Linked DNA regions of Variovorax paradoxus. Each later gene encodes a partner of the first gene's protein in a complex. Links are inferred from orthologs where the notes say so. Each region holds a gene or a part of one and is shown on either strand. Other genes may lie near its edges.

Region 1 (6,031 bases):
TCGTGCAGGTCGAGCGTGAAGGCGGAGAAATCGGTGGGCTCACCCGCGAAGTAGCGTTGTGCGGCGGCAATCGCCTCGGCCACCTCCGGCGGGGGCGTGCCGGGCCGCGCGAGCGGCAGGCGGCGGCGCATGTTGCGGTCGGCCGCCTCGGGGCTCTCCGACTGCAGCACGAAGCGCGTGATGCCCGTGCCGTTCCAGGCGATGGCGCAAAAGCCGCCCACGGTGCTGAAGACGGCGTGGCTGTTGGGTGCGGCGGCAGCGTGCATGAAAGGGCTCCTGGGCGTCCTGGGCGATCGGCGAAGAAATCATAGGCCCGGCCCGGCAAACAGGTGCAGGCGCGCGTGATACAGCAGCATCACCGTCTTGGCGTCGGCGATGCGGCCGTCGGCCACCATGGCCAGCGCCTCGTCGATGTCCAGTTCCAGCACCTCGATGTCCTCGCCTTCCTCGGCCAGCCCGCCGCCCGCGCCGACGCGCATCGAGGGCTCGTAGGGCGCGACGAAGAAATGCAGCTTCTCGGTCACCGAGCCGGGGCTCATGAAGCTCTCGAAGATCTTGCGCACCTCGCCGAGCCTGTAGCCGAGTTCTTCCTCGACCTCGGCGCGGATGCGCTCTTCTGGCGCCGCGTTGTCGAGCAGGCCGGCGGCGGCCTCGATCAGCAGGTCGTCATGCCCGTTGACGAAGGCCGGGTAGCGGAACTGGCGCACCAGCAGCACCGTGCGCCGCGCGAGGTTGTACGGCAGCAGCGTGGCGCCGTTGCCGCGGTCGTAGGTCTCGCGGTGCATGCGCTGCCACTGGCCGTCGTTGCGCCGCCAGTCGAAGGCGGTGGTGCGCAGGGTGTACCAGTTGTCGGAAAGCAGGGTGACTTCGTGCACCCGGACGCGGTCTTGGAGTGTCATGGGCGGCAAGCATATGTGCATGTTCGTGCAATAACAAGAAAATTCGTGTAGAAAGCATGCAGGCCCGATACCATCGCCCGATGCTCACCAGCCAGCGCAAGCAACACATCCTTTCGGTCCTGCGGCGCGACGGCAATGTCGTCGCCAAGGCGCTCAGCGAAGAACTCGGCCTGTCGGAAGACACGCTGCGCCGCGACCTGCGCGAGATGGCGGCCGAAGGCCTGCTGCAGCGCGTGCACGGCGGCGCCTTGCCGCTCGCGCCGGCCGAGGCCGATTTCGCGGGGCGCCAGCAGCTGGCCTCCGGCGAGAAGGTCGCCATCGGCCGCGCCGCCGCGCGCCTGGTGAAGCCGGGGCAGGTGGTGTTCATCGACGGCGGCACCACCGCCGTGCAGCTCGCGCGCCACCTGCCGCGCAACCTGCAGGCCACGGTGGTCACGCACAGCCCGTCAGTGGCGGTGGAGCTGGTGTCGCATGCCGGCATCGAGGTGGTGCTGATCGGCGGGCGGCTGTTCAAGCACTCGCTCGTGGCCGTGGGCTCGGCGGCGATGGCGGCCATCTCGCGCATCCATGCCGACACCTACTTCATGGGCGTCACCGGCGTGCATGCCGAGGCCGGGCTGACCACCGGCGATGTCGAGGAAGCCGAGATCAAGCGCGCGCTGATGGCCGCGTCGGCCGAGACGGTGGTGCTGGCCTCGTCCGAAAAGCTGGGCGCAGCCTCGGCCTGGGTGGTCAACCCGGTGACCTCGGCCACCACGCTGCTGGTATCGCCGGACGCTCCCGCCAGGGCGCTGGCGCCGCTGCGCCAGGCGGGGCTGGCCGTTCTGCTGAGCGACAAAGCGGGATAACGCAGGGTAGCGACCGGGATTGGCGGCCCCTCGATAATCGGGGCATGCCTCTTTCGCCCCGTTTCTTTCTCCGCCCGCCCGCCGCGGGCGCGGCCCCGGGGTGTCCCGCCAATGTCTAGATTGCTGGCCTTCGACACGAGCACCGAGCACCTGTCGGTCGCGGTGCTGCACGGCGAGCGGCTGCTGGCCCACAACGGCGTGGGCGGCGCGCAGGCCTCGACCACCTTGCTCCCGCTGATCCAGCAGCTGCTGGGCGAAGCCGGACTCGCACTGGCCGAGCTGGACGCCATCGTCTTCGGCCGCGGCCCCGGCTCGTTCACCGGCCTGCGCACCGCCTGCTCGGTGGCCCAGGGGCTGGCTTTCGGCGCCGACGTGCCGCTGCTGCCTGTCGACACCCTGCTGGCCGTGGCCGAGGAAGCGCGCCATGCCTTCGGCGCGCAGCAGGTGGTGGCGGTGCTCGATGCCCGCATGGACCAGCTCTACGCCGCGCGCTACGACTTCTCCGCTGCCGGCCCCCTGGGAAGCTTGGGTGGCGATGACGAGCCCCTGCTGCTGTCGCCCGAGGCCCTCGAAGTACCCGCCGGCTACGCGCTGGCCGGCAACGCCTTCGCCGCCTATGGCCCGCGCCTGGCGCCGGCCGCCGCCCGCCACGAGGCCCTGCCCACCGCCACCGCCATGCTGCGGCTCGCGCCCGCGCTGCTCGCGGCCGGCCGCACCGTCCCGGCGGCACAGGCCTGGCCGCTCTATGTTCGCGATAAAGTGGCGCAGACCACCGAAGAGCGCGCCGCCATCAAGGCGGCCGCCGCATCGGCAGCAGCAGCAGCCCCTTCCAGCCACGCATGAGCGCCGTCCTCCAGCCCGTCGAAGCCCGCCTCGAACCGCTCACCATCGAGCGGATCGACGCTGTCTGCGCGGTGGAGCAGACGGCCTACAGCCACCCCTGGACGCGCGCCAACTTCACCGATTCCATGGCCGTGGGCTATCACTGCCAGTGCCTGCTGGCCCCAGGCGTGGCGCAGGGCGTCACCTCGCCCGTCACCACCCTGGGCGAAACGCTCATCGGCTACTTCGTGGCCATGAAGGGCGTCGACGAGGTACACCTGCTGAACATCACCGTGGCCCCGGCCTTCCAGCGCCAGGGCTGGGCGCCGCTCATGCTCGAAGCGCTGGGCGGCTGGGCACGCGGCGAGGGCGCGCAGTGGCTGTGGCTCGAAGTGCGCCAGAGCAACCAGCGCGCGCTCGACATCTACGTGCGGCAGGGCTTCCGCAGCGTGGGCGTGCGCAAGGGCTACTACCCGGCCCATGACGGTAAGCGCGAGGACGCTGTCGTCATGAGCCTGCGATTGAATGAAACAGGCACCGCCTGGGGAGCCTTGCGATGAACGCGGTGCAGACATTGAAGCTCGACGCGCGCCAGCGCGCGATGCTCGACGAAATGGGCGTGAAGGTCTGGTGGCCCGTGCCCCAGGTGGTGCAAGCCGAGCCCGAACCCGTGCCGGTGCCGGTGCAGGCCGCGCCCGAAACCGCGCCGCCCGAAGACGAATACATCCCGACCGCCGAGGAGCGCATGGAGGCGGAAATGCCCGTTTCCGCGCCACCGCCGCCGCAGCAGCGCGCGCCGGCCCCCCGCCCCGTGGCGGCACCCGCGCCGGTTGCACGCCCCGCTGCAACGCCGGCGTCGATGGGCGCCGCCGTGCTGCTCGAGGCGCCCTGCCGCCTCTATGCCGATGCAGGCGATGCGGCTGCTACCCAAGGCGGCTGGCTGGTCGTCGCCGACATGCCGCCCGAGGCCGACGGCCGTCACGGCGAGCCCTTCGCGGGCGATGCCGGGCGTCTGCTCGACAACATGCTGCGCGCCCTGAAGCTGCACGACGGCAAGACGCCCGTGCACCTCATGCGCACCCACCGCGGCGTGGCCGCCGGCCAGCCCGGCAGCCCGCGCCCGATAGCCGAATCCTTCGGCGAGCACGCCGCGGCGCTCGCGCCCCGCGTGGTGCTGGCGATGGGCCCGCTGGCCGCGCAAAGCTTGATGCAAAGCGGCGATCCGCTGGGCAAGCTGCGCGGTCGCGCGGTGCCCCTGGCCGTGAACGGAGAGCAGGGCGCGGCGGTGGTCGTCGCCACCTATCACCCGGCCTACCTGCTGCGCAACCCGGCCGACAAGGCCCGCGCCTGGGCCGATCTCTGCCTGGCCGCCGAGCAGCACACGCCTGCAGCGGGCTGAGCCCGAAAATCGGGGTCAGGGAGCGGGCGGAAGCGGCCGCCTAAAATCACGGCCCATGACTTTCCTCGACAAGCTGGCCGCCGCACAGCAAAAAAACGGTTCGTTGCTCTGCGTGGGGCTCGATCCCGAGCCAGCCAAATTCCCGGGGCAATTCAAGGGCGACGCCAGCCGAATCTTCGATTTCTGCGCGCGCATCGTCGACGCGACGGCCGACCTGGTCATCGCCTTCAAACCCCAGATCGCCTATTTCGCGGCCCACCGCGCCGAAGCCCAGCTCGAGCAGCTCATGGAGCACATGCGCCGCAACGCGCCCGACGTGCCCGTGATCCTCGACGCCAAGCGCGGCGACATCGGCTCCACCGCCGAGCAGTACGCGCTGGAAGCCTTCGAGCGCTACGGCGCCGACGCCGTCACGCTGTCGCCCTTCATGGGCTTCGACTCGGTGGCGCCGTACCTCAAGCACGAGGGCAAGGGCGCCTTCCTGCTGTGCCGCACCAGCAACCCCGGCGGCTCCGACCTGCAGGGCCAGCGCTTGGCGGACGTGGAGGGCCAGCCCTTCCTGTACGAGCACGTCGCCAGGCTGGCGCAGGGCCCGTGGAACCTCAACGGCCAGCTAGGACTGGTGGTGGGCGCGACCTACCCGGCGGAAATCGAGCGCGTGCGCGAACTCGCGCCGACCGTGCCGCTGCTGATTCCGGGCGTCGGCGCCCAGGGCGGCGATGTCGTCGCCACGGTGCGCGCCGGCTGGCGCGCCGATGCGCCGATCATCGTGAACTCGTCGCGGGCGATTTGCTATGCCTCGTCGGGCGGGGACTTCGCCGAAGCGGCCAAAAATGCGGCGCGCACCACGCGCGACGCACTGGAAGCCGCCAAGCCCTGAGCCCCGTCAGTTCCGGCGCAGGCGGGTGAAGAGCTCGAACTCCCAGTTGCGCATGCCCAGCAGCAGGGTGTAGCCCTCGCGGTCCTTGGCCGACAGCTTCTGGTCGGTCTGGTGCTGCTGCGCGAAGTCCTGCGCCACGCGCTGCAGGCGTTCCAGGAAGGCCGGCGCCAGCGAGCGGCTGATCGAGCCGTGCACCAGCAGCAGGCCTTCGGCCGGGCCGTCGAAGCCGCCGCGGTAGTAGTCGAGCACCACGTTCTCGCGGAAAAACTCCATCACCGGGCCGTGCGGGCGCCAGCGGAAGGTCTTGGCGAGCTTCAGGCGATACCGGTTCAGCGGCCGCAGCTCGATGATGCCGATGCGGTCCAGCTGCGCCAGGCAGCCGATGCACTCGGCCTCGCTGATACGGTAGGCCGCCACGATCTGCTCCAGCGTCCACTGGCTCAGCACGCTGATGGCCACCAGCAGCAGCTTCTTGTCCTTGACCACGGCCTTTTCCTGCTCGTGCGTCAGTTCCTTCAGCAGCGGCTGGGCATCGGCCACGCGGCGCGCCAGTTCGGCGAAATCGATCTTCAGCGCGCGGCAGATGGCGTCGACGCGCGACAGCGGCATGTCGCTCTTGGCCAGCATCCGCTTGACGCTGGATTCGGCCATGTCGAGCGACCGCGCCAGGTCGGCGTAGGTCATGCGCGCACTTTTGAGTTCGTTCTTGAGGGCTTGTACGAGGTCGACGGTGGTGCTCATCGTTCGAGCGTACACGGGCACCGGGAAGTATCGGATGGAGATACCGTCGGGTGTGAATTAGTACCTCGTATCGATTCTCGATGCCTGGGGCGCGTCCGGCGCCTAAATTCCGCGGCTCGTCACCCACCCACCGAGACCCGCCATGCTCATGCCCTCCCTCAGCCGCCGCGAACGCGGCCTGCTTTTCACCCTGGTCCTGCTCACGGCGATCGCCGTCTTCGGCCCGGCGCTGCCGGCGGCCGACGTCGCGATCGCCTCGGTGTTCGCCGACGACCGCGCCTGGCACGGCCTGCCGAACGCGATGGACGTGCTCAGCAACATCCCCTTCGTCGTGGTCGGCCTGTGGGGCCTGTACCGGCTGAACCGCATCGACCGTTCGCACCAGCAGGCGCTCTCGGCCTTTCCGCTGGCGCCGCCGGCCAGCGACCCGCCCGACAACACG
Region 2 (6,854 bases), 3.9 Mb from region 1 along the record:
GGCCGCACGCTGCGTGAACACGCTGGCACAAGAGGTATTGAATTCGATCAGCTTGCCGATGCCGTCCACCATCGACGGCGGCAGCACCAGCCAGCCGAGGCGCCAGCCCGTCATGAGGAAGCTCTTCGAAAAGCTGTGCGTCACGACCAGCCGGTCGTCGGGCTTCGAGATGTCGAGGAAGCTCGGCGCGCAGCCGTTGGGCGTCGGCTCGTAGTACAGCCGCTCGTACACCTCGTCGGCCAGGATCCAGGTGCCGGTCTGGCGGCAATGGTCGAGCACGGCTTGCTGCTCGTCGCGCGTCATGGTCCAGCCCGTCGGGTTGTTGGGCGCGTTGACGATCAGCAGCTTCGTCTGCGAAGTGACCGCGGCGCGCAGCGCGGGCAGGTCGAGCGTCCACTGCCCGTTCACCGGCACCAGCGGCACGGTGCGCACCCGCGCGCCCATGATCGCGGGCTGCGCCGTGAGGTTGGGCCACACAGGCGTGACGGCGACCACTTCGTCGCCCGCATCGACCAGCGCCTGAACGGCCAGCATCAGCGCACTCACGCCGCCCGAGGTTACGGCGATGCGCGATGCATCGACCGCCGGATGCAGCCCGCTGGTGTAGCGCGCGATGGCTTCGCGCAGCTCCGGCAGGCCGAGGTTGTGGGCGTAGAAAGTTTCGCCGCGCTGCAGCGATTCGATGGCGGCTTGGCGGATCACCTCGGGCGTGACTTCGTCGCTTTCGCCGAACCAGAAGGCCAGCACGTCGTCGCGCCCCATGCCGGCGTTGGCGACTTCGCGGATCTTCGACGCTTCGAGGTTGTGGATGGCTTCACGCATGTCTGTTGGTCCTGTTCTCTGTCTGTCATCAATCGATCAAGGTCTCTTCATCTTGCACGAGGTCGGCAGTTCGGCGCGCTCGGGCGCAATGGTCTTGACCACGCGAAAGCCGTAGCCCGACCCCTCGACATCGAACTGCACGCCGGGCTTGCCCTTGCGGTCCATCACGCCGACCACCAGTTGCTGCTGGAACTGATGGTCCGCCGCGCGCATGCGGCCGCGCTGGCCGTAGAGGCTCACGTCGGCCTGCTCGAGCGCTCGCGCGACCTGCACAGTGTCGAGGTTGCCTGCGCGTTCGACGGCCTGTACAAGCGCTTCGATCATCAGCGCCAGTCGCATGTGCACATAGTCTTCGGCCGGCTTCGGAAAGCGCGTGCGGAAGGCCCGGTAGAACGCCTCGGACTGCGCCGTCTGAACGTTGGGCAGCCAGTCGGCGACCGCGACGACGCGGCCGATGCCCGCATCGCCGATGGCGGCCGGCGCGCCAAGCGCATTGCCGTAGAAGGTATAGAAGGTGCCGTTGAACCCGGCCTCGCGCGCCGCCTTCACGAGCAGCGTGAGGTCATTGCCCCAGTTGCCCGTGACCACGGCCTGCGCGCCGCTCGCGATGATCTTGGTGGCATAGGGCGCGAAGTCTTTCACCTTGCCCATCGGATGCAGTTCGTCGCCGACGATCTCCACGTCGGGCCGCTGCGCGCCGAGCTGCCGGCGCGCCTCGCGCAGCACCGACTGGCCGAAGCTGTAGTCCTGCCCGATCAGATAGACGCGCTTGAGGGCCGCGTCGTCCTTCACCACATCCATCAGCGCGGCCATGCGCATGTCGGCATGGGCGTCGAAGCGGAAGTGCCAGAAGCTGCAGCGCTCGTTGGTGAGCACCGGATCGACCGCCGCGTAGTTGAGGAAGACCACGCGCCGCGACACGTCGCGCTCGTTGTTCTTTTCGATGGCATCGACGAGCGCCGCGGCCGTGGCCGACGAGTTGCCCTGCAGCACGATGCGCGCGCCGTCGTCCATTGCGGCACGCAATGCGGAGAGCGCTTCTTCGTTCTGTCCCTTGCTGTCGTAGCGGTCGAGCTGCAGCATGCGCGCGCCGCCCGGCAGCTTGACGCCGCCGCGCGCATTCACGCGCTCCACGGCCCACAGCAGATTGCGGAACACGGCCTCGCCGGTGTTGGCGAAGGGGCCGCTCATGCTTTCGATCAGCGCCAGGCGGATGGGTGCGGACGAGGTCTGCGCAAGCGCCGCGAAGGGCCTCGCGCATAGCGCCAGCGCCGCGAATTTCAAGGTCTCGCGACGCAAATTAAAGGGGGGATTCATTGTCTTGAAACGCTTGCCGCTGCGCCTAGATGAGGTGTCAAGCGGCACTCACACGATGGAACGGCCGCGCAGTGTAAGGGACACACATTCCTTGTCCCATTGTGTTCATTCAGGAGCTCTTCATGTTTTTCGCACCTCCCCTTCGCACCGCCCGTTTCACTCCGCGCGCCTACGACCGCGCCTTCGAACGCTTCGCCAGCGAAGCCTTCGCAGGCACCCGCCGCTCGCCGCTCGTGGAGCAGGACGACAAGAGCTGGACCCTCTCGCTCGACGTGCCCGGCTTCTCGCGTGAAGACCTCGCGATCAGCATCGAAGGCGCCGTGCTGCGCATCGACAGCAAGGCCGAAGCCAAGCGCCAGTTCAAGGCCGCCTACGAGCTGCCGCAGGACATCGACGTGGCCGCCAGCGAGGCCAAGCTCGAGAACGGCGTGCTCACGCTGAAGCTCGGAAAACTGGTGCCGGTGAGCCAGGCCGCGAATTTACAAATCAACTAGTCCGGCCTATGTCCACAAGAAGAAAGTGACAGCAAAGGGTTGCTTTTGACTTTGAACATGCTCCCTATTCACAATAGGGCCGCATAACGTCACATGATGTGACGTTTTCTTAGTACTTTCTTCTTCGTGGGCGTCTTGTAAACGCATCGAAAATCATGACGGTGCGGATCGGGTGCCCCTCCTGGCACCATGAAAACTCACCTTCAACCTGCAAACCCCACCGAACAATCCGACACGCTCCTGGTTTTCCTGCCAGGCGCTTACCTCAAGCCCGACGAGTTCGAGCGCGAAGGTTTCATCAGCGCCGTGCGGGAACGCCACCTCGCGGCCGATGCCTTGCTGGTCGACGCCGACGTGTCCTACTACTACGACCAGACCCTCAGCGAGCGCCTGCATGCGGACGTCATCGAGCCGCAGCGCGCCAAGGGCTACAAGGCGATCTGGCTCGTGGGCATTTCCATCGGCGGCTTCGGCGCGCTGATCCACGAGCTGGCCAAGCCCGGCTCGGTGGACGGCATCGTGGCGCTGGCGCCCTACCTCGGGCGCCGCGTGCTCGGCGCGGAAATCAAGAAGGCCGGCGGCCTGCGCGCATGGCAGGCGCCCACCGGGCCGCAGCCCGACGAGGAACCCGACCGCAAGCTCTGGCCCTTCTTCCAGCAATACCTCGCGGCACAGCCGTCGAAGAACCTGCCGCCGCTCTACCTGGGATTCGGCCTCGAAGACCGCTTTGCCAGCAACCACAAGCTGCTGGCCGACGCGCTGCCGCCGGGCCGCGTGTTCACGACCGAAGGCGGCCACGACTGGCCGCAATGGCGCCAGCTCTGGCGCAACGTGCTGGACGTGCTGCCGCTGCCGGCCATCGGCCGCTCGCGCCAGTCGCAGCCGGCTATGCAGCCTGCGGCAGCGACGCCTCGGCAGTCAGCGATGCCATTGGCCATCGCGGTCTGACGTCGAAGGCATAGCGCTCGGTCGCCTGCGAGAGGCCCGATTGCAGGCGCATAGCGGCGGCCATGGCGATCATGGCGCCGTTGTCGGTGCACAGGTGCAGCTCGGGGTAGTGCACCCGCACCTTGCGCCTGGCGCACGCAGCGTTGAGTTGCTCGCGCAGATTCTTGTTCGCGCCCACGCCGCCAGCCACGACCAGCCGCTTGAGGCCGGTCTGGTCGAGCGCGGCAAGCGATTTCTTCAACAGCACTTCGACGATGGCCGCCTGCGTGGATGCCGCGAGGTCGGCCTTGTTCGCTTCGAGTTGGTCGCCGAGCTTCTTGGCCTGCGTGAGCACCGCCGTCTTCAGTCCTGCGAAAGAAAAATCGAGATCGCCGCTGTGCAGCAGCGGACGCGGCAGCTTGAATGCCGCGGGGTTGCCGTCTTCGGCCAGCTTTGCGAGCCACGGGCCGCCGGGGTACGGCAGGCCCATGAGCTTGGCGCTCTTGTCGAAGGCTTCGCCGGCCGCGTCGTCGATGGTTTCGCCGAGCAGCTCGTAGCGCCCCACGCCGTCCACCCGCATCAGCTGCGTGTGGCCGCCCGACACCAGCAGCGCCACGAACGGAAACTCCGGCGGATCGGCGCTGAGGAACGGCGACAGCAGATGCCCTTCGAGGTGATGCACGCCCAGCACCGGCTTGCCCAGCGCCACGCCCAGCGCGCAGGCCACGCCGGCGCCCACGAGCAGCGCGCCCGCCAGGCCCGGTCCGCGCGTGTAGGCCACCACGTCGATTTCGCCGAGCGAGCGGCCGGCCTCGGCCATGACCGACTCGGTCAGCGGCAGCACGCGGCGGATGTGGTCGCGGCTGGCCAGTTCGGGCACCACGCCGCCGTAGGCCTGGTGCATGGAGATCTGGCTGTGCAGCGCATGCGAGCGCAGCACCGGCAGCGCGTTGCCGTGCGACTCCACCAGCGCCACGCCGGTTTCATCGCAGGATGATTCGATTCCCAACAAGAGCATGCCGCCGAGTGTAGGTGGCGCCCGGCGCGGGTGCCCGCGAAGGGGCAAACGCACGCGAGCTGAGAGCTTCGAGGCACGGATGTTGCAGTGCCGGTGCAAAGCCCCGCAGGCGCACGCACCCACCATGAAGTCCGGACTGAGTTTTCTGATCGCCGCCCGCCGCTGCGAGATCGACGAGCTGGACCAGCTCGCGCGCACCAGCGAGCTGGTAGGCCTGATCGGGCGACTGGTGCACGCGCTGCAGCGCGAGCGCGGCATGTCGAACGTGTTCCTCGCATCGCATGGCGTGCGCCTGGCCGAGCAGCGCGCGCCGCAGATCGCCGAATGCCTGGCGCTCGAGCAGGAAGTGCGCGCGGGGTTCGACCAGCTCGAGGCCGAACACCACCGCGGCCTTGGCTCCGGCAACGGCGCGCGGCTGTTCAGCCGTATCGCCTGGGTGCTCCCGGGCCTGGACGCCCTGCCCGCCCTGCGCCGCCGCATCGACGCACTCGAACTCCGCCCCTCGCAGTCGACCGCCGCCTTCGTCAAGCTCATTGCCGGGCTGCTGTCGGTGGTGTTCGAGGCGGCTGACGGCGCCACCGATCCTGAAATCTCGCGCCTGCTGGTCGCGATGTTCAACTTCATGCAGGGCAAGGAGTTCGCCGGCCAGGAGCGTGCCTTCGGCGCCGCCGCGCTGGCCATGGGCCGCAGCGACGAAACCCGGCGCCTGCAGTGGCAGCACCTGATCGAATCGCAGGAGCGCTGCTTCCAGGTGTTCATCGACTTTTCCGGCGACGCGGTGCTCGCGCTCTGGCGCGAGAGCCAGTCCGACGCCACCATGGCCGAGCTGGAACGCATGCGCCGCAGGGGCGCCACCTCCGCGCCCGCCGATGCCGCGCTGGGCCAGGCCTGGTTCGACTGCTGCACGCGCCGCATCGATGCCATGCGAACCGTCGAAGACCGCCTCGCGGCCGACCTGCGCGCGCTTTGCAGCCACAAGACCGCGCGGGCCCGCAGCGAGCTGCTGACCTACCGGCAGGTGCTGGACACGCTCGCGCCCCAGACCGGCGCCGCCCTGTTCTTCGACGACGCGGACGCCGACGCGCAGGCCGCCACGCCCGCGCAGCTCGGCCGCCACCTCGAACGTTCGGTGCTCGACATGGTTCAGGAGCAGTCGCACCGACTGCAGGCCATGAGCGACGAACTGCAGACCGTGCGCGCCTCGCTCAACGAACGCAAGCTCGTCGAGCGCGCCAAGGGCCTGCTGATGGCGCACCGCCGCATGAGCGAGCAGGAGGCGCACAAGATGCTGCGCGAAACCGCCATGAACCAGGGCCGCCGGCTCGTCGAGGTGGCCGAGTCGGTGCTGGCCATGGCCGACTACCTGTCCATGCCGGAGCGCACCCCGCCGCGCTGAGGGCGTTCAACTTGGTGCAGTGCACAACAACCGTGCCTGCCGCGCATTCACCGCCCGCAAGGCGCCGCACCCTCGCCGTGCAAGGCACCGCAGCTACTTTCCTGATAGCGCGCCGACGCGCGAAAAGGCTGGCACACCGCTTGCAAGCAACCAGCGCATAGACCTCCAGAAGGTCTTCAGGCAGGCGGCATCCAACGACGGGTGCCACCCACCGACCGGACAAAGGCGTCCCCATCCCGCAAGGGCTCGTTTTCGAGCGGCCCCTGCGCGGTGCGGACGCCTTTTCGTTTTTGTCTTTTCGTTTGTTCGTCTTCAACCGGAGCCCCGCCCATGACCGACCTGCTCAAAACCCGCCTCAGCCGACGCCGCGTCCTGCAAGCCGCAGCCATCGGCGCCGTGGGCATCGACCCCGCCCTGCGCGCGGCCGTCTGGGCCCAGGGCTCCGACAAGCCCGAGAAGGAAGAGGTCAAGATCGGCTTCATTCCCCTGACCGACTGCGCCAGCGTGGTCATGGCCTCGGTGCTGGGCATCGACAAGAAATACGGCGTGAAGATCGTCCCCAGCAAGGAAGCCAGCTGGGCCGGCGTGCGCGACAAGCTCTCCAACGGCGACCTCGACATGGCCCATGTGCTCTACGGCCTGGTCTACGGCATGCACCTGGGCCTGAGCGGGCCCAGGAAGGACATGGCCGTGCTCATGACCCTCAACAACAACGGCCAGGCCATCACGCTGTCGAAGAAGCTCTCCGACAAGGGCGCGGTCGACGCCGCATCGCTCGCCAAGCTCATCGCCAGCGAGAAGCGCGAATACACCTTCGCGCAGACCTTCCCCACCGGCACGCACGCCATGTGGCTCTACTACTGGCTCGCCTCGGCCGGCA

What was found.
Region 2: the proteins of tsaB (region 1) and tsaD are in contact, whole or in part, in a solved structure (PDB 4WQ4), measured with the Escherichia coli proteins. The link is inferred for Variovorax paradoxus from one-to-one orthologs.

The regions. Positions count from the first base shown.
Region 1 is NZ_CP091716.1:6,850,712-6,856,742, reverse strand. Bases 993-3,724 are described here. They hold tsaB (tRNA (adenosine(37)-N6)-threonylcarbamoyltransferase complex dimerization subunit type 1 TsaB), read left to right. Parts: upstream 993-1,858; coding sequence 1,859-2,590; downstream 2,591-3,724. Other genes in these bases: L3V85_RS32180 (uracil-DNA glycosylase family protein), read left to right, coding at 3,126-3,724; rimI (ribosomal protein S18-alanine N-acetyltransferase), read left to right, coding at 2,587-3,129; L3V85_RS32195 (DeoR/GlpR family DNA-binding transcription regulator), read left to right, coding at 993-1,747. Also shown: L3V85_RS32205 (methylated-DNA--[protein]-cysteine S-methyltransferase), read right to left, coding at 1-266; L3V85_RS32200 (GDP-mannose pyrophosphatase), read right to left, coding at 306-899; more of L3V85_RS32195, read left to right, coding at 980-992; more of L3V85_RS32180, read left to right, coding at 3,725-3,968; pyrF (orotidine-5'-phosphate decarboxylase), read left to right, coding at 4,024-4,848; L3V85_RS32170 (helix-turn-helix domain-containing protein), read right to left, coding at 4,855-5,589; L3V85_RS32165 (hypothetical protein), read left to right, coding at 5,732-6,031. UniProt on the Escherichia coli protein: Required for the formation of a threonylcarbamoyl group on adenosine at position 37 (t(6)A37) in tRNAs that read codons beginning with adenine.
Region 2 is NZ_CP091716.1:2,994,618-3,001,471, reverse strand. Bases 2,550-5,375 are described here. They hold tsaD (tRNA (adenosine(37)-N6)-threonylcarbamoyltransferase complex transferase subunit TsaD), read right to left. Parts: upstream 4,579-5,375; coding sequence 3,520-4,578; downstream 2,550-3,519. Other genes in these bases: L3V85_RS13890 (nitrate regulatory protein), read left to right, coding at 4,703-5,375; L3V85_RS13900 (alpha/beta hydrolase-fold protein), read left to right, coding at 2,823-3,581; L3V85_RS13905 (Hsp20/alpha crystallin family protein), read left to right, coding at 2,550-2,633. Outside these bases: L3V85_RS13915 (pyridoxal phosphate-dependent aminotransferase), read right to left, coding at 1-855; L3V85_RS13910 (branched-chain amino acid ABC transporter substrate-binding protein), read right to left, coding at 859-2,139; more of L3V85_RS13905, read left to right, coding at 2,262-2,549; more of L3V85_RS13890, read left to right, coding at 5,376-5,974; L3V85_RS13885 (CmpA/NrtA family ABC transporter substrate-binding protein), read left to right, coding at 6,305-6,854.